3 regions of the Comamonas sp. CAH-2 genome follow, and region 1 is predicted to be linked to each of the others. Evidence: predicted binding sites of a transcription regulator. Region 1 holds the regulator's gene; each other region holds the start of a gene.
What was found. The regulator sigma-54, encoded in region 1, starts transcription at its own class of promoters, with help from an activator protein. The targets are predictions, from matches to a motif close to TGGCANGNAANCTGCTTT.
Positions count from the first base shown of each region.

Region 2: FYM52_RS05945 (urease subunit gamma) is a predicted target of sigma-54. The motif match lies at 1,922-1,939, and genes of this name have one in related genera.
Region 3: FYM52_RS14890 (ammonium transporter) is a predicted target of sigma-54. The motif match lies at 1,471-1,488, and genes of this name have one in related genera.

Region 1 is NZ_VSWF01000025.1:20,789-23,994, forward strand. It holds gene lptA (lipopolysaccharide transport periplasmic protein LptA) at 1-250, shown strand, start outside; gene lptB (LPS export ABC transporter ATP-binding protein) at 250-1,020, shown strand; gene FYM52_RS13335 (RNA polymerase factor sigma-54) at 1,071-2,651, shown strand; gene FYM52_RS13340 (methyl-accepting chemotaxis protein) at 2,833-3,206, opposite strand, start outside.
Region 2 is NZ_VSWF01000006.1:23,315-26,520, reverse strand. It holds gene ureC (urease subunit alpha) at 1-467, opposite strand, end outside; gene FYM52_RS05955 (urease subunit beta) at 469-774, opposite strand; gene FYM52_RS05950 (HupE/UreJ family protein) at 792-1,409, opposite strand; gene FYM52_RS05945 (urease subunit gamma) at 1,473-1,775, opposite strand; gene FYM52_RS05940 (ATP-binding protein) at 1,973-3,206, shown strand, end outside.
Region 3 is NZ_VSWF01000032.1:18,459-21,664, reverse strand. It holds gene FYM52_RS14900 (ABC transporter substrate-binding protein) at 1-128, opposite strand, end outside; gene FYM52_RS14895 (TSUP family transporter) at 420-1,178, opposite strand; gene FYM52_RS14890 (ammonium transporter) at 1,526-2,833, shown strand; gene FYM52_RS14885 (hypothetical protein) at 2,875-3,195, shown strand.

The DNA.
Region 1 (3,206 bases):
GTTGCGCCGCTACACCGGCGGCAAGCTCAGCGACGACATCATGGGCAGCGTCATTACCTACAACAACCTGACCGATGTGTTCACGGTCGACGGCGAAAAGCGCAGCAACCTGCCTTCGTCGGCACCCGCAGGCTCGGGCGGCCGCGTGCGCGCCATCCTGGCGCCCAAGGCCACGCCGGGCAGCAGCCCCGCGCCGGCACCGGCCCAGCCCTTGCAGCCGTCGGGTGGTCTGAACTCCCAAGGACAGTGATGGCAGAAGATTTTCGTGACGCGCGTGCCACCAGCAAGCTGGAGGCGCGCCACCTGGCCAAGACCTATGGCAGCCGCAAGGTGGTCAAGGACGTGTCCATGACGGTGCAAAAGGGCGAGGTGGTGGGTCTGCTCGGCCCCAACGGCGCGGGCAAGACCACCTCGTTCTACATGATCGTGGGCCTGGTGCGCTGCGATGGCGGCGACATCCTGATCGACGGCCAGTCCGTGGGCAACATGCCCATCCACCAGCGCTCGCGCCTGGGGCTGTCCTACCTGCCGCAGGAGGCCTCGATCTTTCGCAAGCTGAACGTCGAGGACAACGTGCGCGCCGTGCTGGAGCTGCAGACGGATGCGGCCGGCCAGCCCCTGGGTGCCGCTGCCATCGAGCAGCAGCTGACCAGCCTGCTGCAGGAGCTGCGCGTCGAGCACCTGCGCAAGTCGCCGTCGCTGGCGCTGTCCGGCGGCGAGCGCCGCCGCGTGGAGATCGCGCGCGCCCTGGCCTCCAACCCGCGCTTCATCCTGCTGGACGAGCCCTTCGCCGGCATCGATCCGATCGCCGTGATCGAGATCCAGCGCATCATCGGCTTCCTCAAGGAACGCGGCATCGGTGTGCTGATTACCGATCACAACGTGCGCGAAACACTGGGTATCTGTGACCACGCCTTCATCATCAGCGATGGCACAGTACTCGCCCAGGGCACACCCGAGGAGATCGTCGAGAACCCGGATGTGCGCCGGGTCTACCTGGGTGAGCACTTCCGCATGTAGTCTGGCCCGGCAGCGTCGGCAATCACAAGAAAGTTCGAGGGGGTACAGCGTTGAAGCCAGGTTTGTCACTGCGGGTCTCACAGCATCTGGCGCTCACGCCGCAGTTGCAGCAATCCATCCGGCTGTTGCAGCTGTCCACCCTGGAGTTGTCCCAGGAAGTCGAGCAGATGCTCGACGACAACCCGTTTCTGGAGCTGGCCTCGGACGACGCCCCGCGCGAGGAGTTCGGCCTGCAGACTGCGGACGAGCCCGCCCAGCACGAGGGCGCCTCGGCCGACGAAACACCATATTCCATAGCAGACAGCGCAGGCACAGCCAGCGCTGAAGGCCAAAAAGACCAGGAATCCTCGGCGCCCGACAGCGACGTGCCCAGCGACTGGGAGGGCGACGGCAGCGTCGACATGGCGCACGACGACAGCGAATGGGGCGGCGACGCCCCGGCGCGCGGCAACCGCAACGACGACGAGGATGCCCCCACGGCCCTGGACCTGGCGGGCGCGCACGAGTCGCTGACCGATTTCCTGCACCAGCAGGCACTGTCGCTGCGCCTGTCCGAGATCGACCGCTACGCGCTGCGCTTCCTGATCGAAAACCTCAACGACGACGGCTACCTCGAGGACCCGCTGCAGGAGTTGGCCGAGGGCCTGGCCGGCACCGACGACCTGGAGCAGCTCGACGAGCTGGTGCACCGCTTCACCGTGGCCCTGCGCCTGCTGCAGTCGCTGGAGCCCGTGGGCGTGGGTGCCCGCGACCTGGCCGAATGCCTGCGCCTGCAACTGCTGCACCTGCACCGCGAGGACCCGCAGGACGAGATGCTGGAGGTGGCGCTGCAGGTCTGCGCCCAGCCGCTGGAAATGCTGGCGCGGCGCGATGTGCGCAAGCTGATGCAGGCCTGCGGCCTGCCCGAGGCCAAGGTGCGCGCCGCGCTGGGCGTCATCGCCCGGCTGGAGCCCAAGCCGGGACGGCGCTTCACCGATGTCGAGCGCCACATCATCGTGCCCGACGTGATCGTCAAGAAAACGTCGCGCAAAGGGGGCGATGGCCTGGCGCAGTTCAGCGTGCAGCTGAACCCGGACGTGATGCCGCGCCTGCGCGTGCACGACGTCTACGCCAACGCCCTGCGCAGCCACAAGGGCAGCGACGGGCACGCCGGCCTGCAGCAGCGGCTGCAGGAGGCGCGCTGGTTCATCAAGAACGTGCAACAGCGCTTCGACACCATCCTGCGCGTGTCCAAGGCCATCGTCGACCGGCAGAAGAACTTCTTCGTGCACGGCGAGCTGGCCATGCGCCCGCTGGTGCTGCGCGACATTGCCGACGAACTGGGCCTGCACGAATCGACCATCAGCCGCGTGACCACGGCCAAGTACATGGCCACGCCGCACGGCACCTACGAGCTGAAGTTCTTCTTCGGCTCGGGCCTGGGCACGGAGACCGGGGGCAACGCCTCCAGCACGGCGGTGCGCGCGCTGATCAAGCAGTTCGTCGCGGCCGAGAGCCCGAAGAAACCGCTGTCCGACAGCCAGATCGCGGACATGCTCAAGGAGCAGGGCATCGAGTGCGCGCGCCGCACCGTGGCCAAGTACCGCGAGGCCTTGAAGATCGCCCCGGCCAACCTGCGCAAGGCGCTGTAGACGCCTTAGGGTCGGTGGCTGGCTATGCAGACACGGCGGTCGACTATCCAAAAAGAGAGCTGCTGGCGCTGCATAGACAAAGGGTTCAGATGGAAAACCATCTGAACCCTTTTTTGCAAGCGCGCGAGCCGCTCTTTTTTGAGAACCCCGCGGGCACGCGCAGCGCGTGCCCGGCGGTGCGTCAGCGCAGGGCCAGGGCCTGCGTGGCGGGCGCGTGGTCCAGCTTGAAGCCGCCGACCACCTCGGCCAGCTGGTGCGCCTGCTGCTGCAGCGACTGCGCGGCGGCGGTGGCCTGTTCCACCAGGGCGGCGTTCTGCTGCGTGCCCTGGTCCATCTGGCTGACGGCGCCGTTGATCTCGCCGATGCCGTTGCTCTGCTCCTGGCTGGCGTGGCTGATCTCCGCCACGATGGCGGTGACGCGGCGCACGCTGTCCACCACTTCCTGCATGGTGGCGCCGGCCTCCTGCACCAGGCGGCTGCCGGTGTTGACCTGGTTGACTGAGTCGTCGATCAGCTGCTTGATCTCCTTGGCCGCGGCGGCGCTGCGCTGGGCCA
Region 2 (3,206 bases), on a different contig from region 1:
ACGCCGCTGGTCAGTGCTTCCTCGATCTGCTGCGGGGCGATGAAGTGGATGTGGGTGTCGATGCCGCCGGCTGTGACGATATGGCCTTCGCAGGAGATGATTTCCGTGCCCGGGCCGATGATGATGTCCACGCCCGGCTGGGTGTCGGGGTTGCCGGCCTTGCCGATGGCCACGATGCGGCCACCCTTCAGGCCGATGTCGGCTTTGACAATGCCCCAGTGGTCCAGGATCAGGGCATTGGTCAGCACGGTATCGACCGCGCCTTGCTCGCGCGTGCGCTGGCTTTGCGCCATGCCGTCGCGGATGGTCTTGCCGCCGCCGAACTTCACTTCCTCGCCATAGCCGCCCGCGGCCAGGGTGTAGTCTTTCTCGACCTCGACGATCAGTTCGGTATCGGCCAGGCGCAGGCGGTCGCCCACGGTGGGGCCAAAGGTTTCGGCGTAGGCACGTCGGTCCATGGTGGCCATATCACAGTGCTCCTTGAATCAGGCCGCGAAAGCCGTAGATCTGGCGGTCGCCGCCGATGTCGACCAGCTCCACCGTGCGTTGCTGGCCGGGCTCGAAGCGCACGGCCATGCCGCTGGCGATGTTCAGGCGCATGCCGTGGGCGCTGGCGCGGTCGAAGTCCAGGCCGGCGTTGGTTTCGGCAAAGTGGTAGTGCGAGCCGACCTGGATGGGCCGGTCGCTGGCGTTCTTGACCAGCAGCGTGACCGTGCGCCGGCCGGGGTTGAGGGGGTGGGCCCCCTCGTCCAGGAGCAGTTCACCAGGAATCATGCGGTGCCTCCGTGGGATCAGGCCAGACGTGTCAGCAGGGCCACGCCCAGGACGGCGGTCGCGGCGCCTGCCAGCCTGGCCAGCAACTGGTGGCGCTGCATCACGCGGTGGCCCAGGGCCATGCCGCCCAGGTGCAGCAGGGCCGATCCGGCTGCCATGCCCAGCACGGCACCGGCTGCAGCGGCGGCGCTGTCCTCGAACAGCTCATAGCCGTGGGCCGCGCCGTGGAAGAAGGCAAACACCCCCACCAGGGCGGCGGCGGCACCCCAGGCCATCTTCTGCCGCACCATCACCAGCAGGCCCAGCACCAGCACCGAGGCGGCAATCATGGGCTCGACGGCCGGCACGTGCAGGCCCGCAAAGCCGGCCAGGCAGCCGGCCACCAGCAGGGTCACAAAGGCTGCCGGGGCGCGCCAGGCCGTGCCGTGGTGGGGAAAGGCCAGGGCGCTCCAGGCGCCCACGGCCAGCATGGCCGCCAGGTGGTCGGCGCCGCCGAAGGGGTGGGCGAAGGCGTGGGCCAGGCTGTCGAGGAAATTGTGGTGGCCGCCACCGTCCGCGCCCACGTGGGCCAGGGCGCTCAGCGGCAGGGCCGACGCGGTGGCGAGGAGGGTGGTGATCAGGTTCTTGGTTTTCATAGCTGTCTGCGCTGGTGGAATAAGGGATGGAGGCCTAAAAGCCTGCAAGTTCTGGGTGGTCGCTCAGACGATGGGTTCGTGCACCGTGACCAGCTTGGTGCCATCGGGGAAGGTGGCCTCGATCTGGATGTCGGGAATCATCTCGGCCACGCCGTCCATCACGTCGGCGCGCGTCAGTACGGTGCGGCCTGCGCTCATCAGCTGGGCCACGGTCTTGCCGTCGCGGGCGCCTTCCATGACGAAGGCGCTGATCAGGGCCACGGATTCCGGGTAGTTCAGCTTCAGGCCACGGGCCTGGCGGCGCTCGGCCAGCAGCGCGGCGGTGAAGATAAGCAGCTTGTCTTTTTCTCGCGGCGTTAATTCCATGTCGATTCCCTCCATCGGTCCGCAGCGCCGGCCCTGTGGACGGGGACGGGGCGGCCATGCCATGTCGCGGCCTGCATGCCGCCCGGCGCGCGCACACACGGCGGGGCCGTGCGGCGCCCGGGTGGTCACCAGGGCATGGCACCTGCAGTGCAAGCACCGTGCCAGTCGGGCACAGAAGCTGCATCGCTGGCCCCACCATGACCCAGTCCCCTGCCGCTGCCGCGCCTGCGACGCCTGCCTCGACCGACCCCTGCGTGCCGCAGCAGGTGGTCAAGGTGCGCCGCGACTACAACGGCTGGGTGGCGACGGAAACCCTGGAGGACTACGCCCTGCGCTACACGCCGCAGCGCTTTCGGCGCTGGTCCGCGTGGCGGGTGGCGAACACCGCCTTCGGCGCGGCTTCGTTCCTGATCCTGGAGGCCGTGGGCGCCACGCTGCTGGTGCAGTACGGCTGGGCGAATGCTTTCTGGGCCATCGTGGCCACCGGCCTGATCATCTTTGCGGCGGGCCTGCCCATCAGCGTCTACGCGGCGCGCTACGGCGTGGACATGGACCTGCTAACGCGCGGCGCGGGCTTTGGCTACATCGGCTCGACCATCACCTCGCTGATCTACGCCACCTTCACCTTCATCTTCTTCGCGCTGGAGGCGGCCGTGATGGCCTATGCGCTGGAGCTGGCGCTGGACATCCCGCCCGCCTGGGGCTACCTGATCTGCGCCCTGGTGGTGATTCCACTGGTCACGCACGGGGTGTCCATGATCAGCCGGCTGCAGATGTGGACCCAGCCGCTGTGGTTGCTGATGCTGGTCGTGCCCTTTGTCTACGTGCTGCTGCGCAATCCCGGTGCGTTTGCGCAGGTGGTGCACTACGGTGGTGAGTCGGGCGCGGGTGCACATTTTTCACTGCCTCTTTTTGGTGCGGCGCTGACCGTGGGCATTGCGCTGATCACCCAGATGGGGGAGCAGGCCGACTACCTGCGCTTCATGCCGGCGCGTGCGCAGACCACGCGGCTGCGCTGGTGGTCCGGCGTGCTGCTGGGCGGGCCGGGCTGGGTGGTGCTGGGCGTGGCCAAGATGCTGGGCGGGGCGCTGCTGGCCTACCTGGCGATCTCGCACTCCGTGCCGGCCAGCCATGCGGTCGATCCCAACCAGATGTACCTGGCGGCGTACGAGTACGTGTTCCCGCACTACGGCTGGGCGGTGGCGGCCACGGCACTGTTCGTGGTGATCTCGCAGCTCAAGATCAATGTGACCAATGCCTATGCGGGCTCGCTGGCCTGGTCCAACTTCTTCTCGCGCCTCACGCACAGCCACCCCGGGCGCGTGGTCTGGGTGGTGTTCAACACGCTGATCGCCTTCATGCTGATGGAGATGAACGTGTTCCGCGCCCTGGGCGAGGTGCTGGGCCTGTACTCCAACATCGCCATCGCCT
Region 3 (3,206 bases), on a different contig from region 1:
GCGTAGTAGCCTTCGGTGGCCAGACGCAGGGTGCCGTCCTTCTGGATGGCTTCAAGGGGACGTGCCTGGGCCACCGAAGTGCCCAGCAGAGCCAGCGCAGCGGCGGCAATGACGGAAAAGCGTTGCATGAAAGAGGTGCTCCTGGCGCCATCGCGCTGGCAAGGGCCCCGGCCCCATGCGGATGGGGCGCCGCTCACAGCGATGCAGCGGTCAAGAAAGGAGGGGGCTGTAGCCGCCGGACCGCCGGTCTGAGGACATCAGACCATCACAGCGGTGGGCCGGGCTACGCCGCAAAGCGGTGGTGCGCATGCACCAAGAATGTGCGGCTCGTCAGGCGAAGCAGGCAGCCATTATAAAAGCCGGCCAGCGTCCGTGCAGACGGCAGGCCTCGCCACTGACGGGGGATGTGACGCGCCGGCTCAGGCGCCGAAGGCGTCCCAGCCGGTTTTGCAGATCAGCAGGCTGACCACCACGATGAAGATCACGCGCACAAAGCCGGCGCCGTGGCGCAGCGCCATCCAGGTGCCCAGTACGCTGCCCAGGACGTTGGCGATCGCCAGCGGCACGGCAAAGTGCCACCAGACATGGCCCTTGAGCGCGAACAGCACGATGGCCGCCAGGTTGGTGGTGACGTTCATCAGCTTGGCGTTGATCGACGCGTTCAGGAAGTCATAGCCCAGCAGGCGCACCAGCAGGAACACGAAGAAACTGCCCGTGCCCGGGCCGAAGAAGCCGTCGTAAAAGCCGATGACCAGGCCGATGCCGGCCGTCAGCCACTGCGTGGTGCGCAGGCTGTGCGTGGGGGTGTGCTCGCGCCCCAGCTCCTTCTTGGCCAGGGTGTAGAGCAGCACGCCCAGCAGGATGAAGGGCAGCAGCTTGCGCAGGAAGTCGGGGTTGACCAGGGTGACGGCCCAGGCGCCGCTGAACGCGCCCACCCCGGCGGCCACGACGCCGGGGATGATCATCGGCCAGGTGATGCTGATGCGCCGGCTGTACTGCCAGGTCGACATCGCCGTGCCCCAGACGGCGGCGCTCTTGTTGGTGCCAAACAGGGTGGCGGGGGCCGCGTGCGGGAAGGCGGCAAACATCGCGGGCACCAGAATCAGTCCGCCACCACCCACGATGGCATCCACGAAACCGGCCAGGGCCGAAGCCAGAGAGACAAAAATCCATTCCATGATGGGCGCTGATTGTGCGCTGCTCACGGAGCGCTAAAACAAATAAAAAGCGCCGGTCTGGCCGGCGCTGGGGGAAAGGCATCTCATTGGCGGATGCTTTTTAGATATTGGTCTGGTTGTGGATCGAGTTGTCTCCTCGGGCCCTCCTTGCTGCACCTTGGTGCGCGCTAGAGTGGTGTGGACTGTAGACCCTGCGTTGGTTTGGTGCATCGGGGATTTCCCGCAAGCTGGTGGTGCGGTGTGTGACGGCCGAATGACACTGTGCGCCGTGGGTGTTTGGCGGCCGGTGTGCAGGCATGGCTTGTGCTTGGCTGGCGGCAACAACACTGCGGGGGAGCGACATGGAGATGCGAAGCAGGTGGGGCCGTCGGGCCCCGGGCGTGGCGCTGCTGGCCCTGCTGCCAGCGGCCGGGCAGGCCCAGCAGATGGTGGGGTTTGCGGCCATCGACAAGGCCGACACGGTCTGGGTGCTGGTGGCCACGGCCCTGGTGCTGCTGATGACGCTGCCCGGCGTGGCCCTGTTCTACGCGGGCATGGTGCGCCGCAAGAATGTGCTCAACACCCTGGCGGCGGTGCTGGGCGCGGCGTGTGTGGTCAGCGTGGTGTGGTTTGCCGTGGGCTATTCGCTGGCGTTCACCCCGTCCTCGCGCTGGATTGGCGGGCTGGAGCGGCTGTGGTTTGGAGGCCTGGACTACCAGCTGGCGCAGCAGCAACTGGCGGTCAGCCACATGGCGCCGCACATCCCCGAGGCGGCCTACGCCCTGTTCCAGCTGACCTTCGCCATCATCACGGCGGCCCTGATCGTCGGCGCCCTGGTGGAGCGCATGCGCTTTGCGGCGCTGATGCTGTTCATGGCGCTGTGGACCCTGCTGGTCTACGTGCCCGTGGCGCACTGGGTGTGGGAGCCGGGCGGCTGGCTGGCGCGCATGGGCGCGCTGGACTTCGCCGGCGGCGCCGTGGTGCACGTGAATGCCGGCGCGGCGGGCCTGGCTTGCGCCTGCTACCTGGGCAAGCGCACGGGCTATGGGCGCGAGGCCTTCCAGCCCTACAACCTGGGCTGGACCATGCTGGGCGCCTGCCTGCTGTGGGTGGGCTGGTTCGGCTTCAACGGCGGCTCGGCCCTGGCGGCCGACGGGCGCGCGGCCCTGGCCATGGTGGTCACGCACCTGGCGGCTGCCGGTGGTGCCCTGGGCTGGGCGCTGGGCGAATGGCTGCTGCACCGCCGCATGTCGGTGCTGGGTCTGTGCTCGGGCCTGGTGGCCGGGCTGGTGGCCGTGACCCCGGCGGCGGGCTTTGTGGACATGGGCGCGGGCCTGCTGATCGGCACCATCGCCGGGCTGGTCTGCTACTGGGGGGCCACGGGTTTCAAGCGCTGGCTGGGGGCCGATGACTCGCTGGATGTGTTCGGCGTGCACGGCATCGGCGGCATCGTTGGCTCGCTGCTGACCGGGGTGCTGGTCAGCGGCACGATTTCCGGGGCCAGCGGCAACCTGCTGGCGCAGTCCGTGGCGGTGGTGGCGGTGGCGGCGTTCAGCTTTGCCGCCACCTGCGTGCTGATGTGGTTGACCGACCGCCTGGTGGGTGTGCGCGTGGATGCCCAGGCCGAGCAGCAGGGCCTGGACATCAGCGAGCACCGCGAACACGTGGGCGCCTGACCCAACCGGCGGCCTGGGCCGCCTGCACAAGGAGGATGCCGATGGAGAACACCGAACGCATGGCCGCAGCCGCCCACCTGCACGTGGCGCTGCGGCGCAAGGCGGGCCGCGTGACCGATACCGACTGGATGGCGCGCAACGACGAGTACGCCCGCGAGATCGTGCGCGTGGCGCGGGCCCGCGCGGCGGAGGACGGCGATGCCGCCCTGGCCGGTCTGGCCGACCGGCTGGCGGCCCTGCTGGACGCCGGGGCAACGGCCCCCGCTCCGACGGTGTCGCTGGTGGAGCGTGTGGCGCACCGCCTGCGCGATGCGGCTCCGCCGGGCGACGAGGCCGGGCGCTACATCGGCGGATTGCGTTAGCGGGGGAGTCC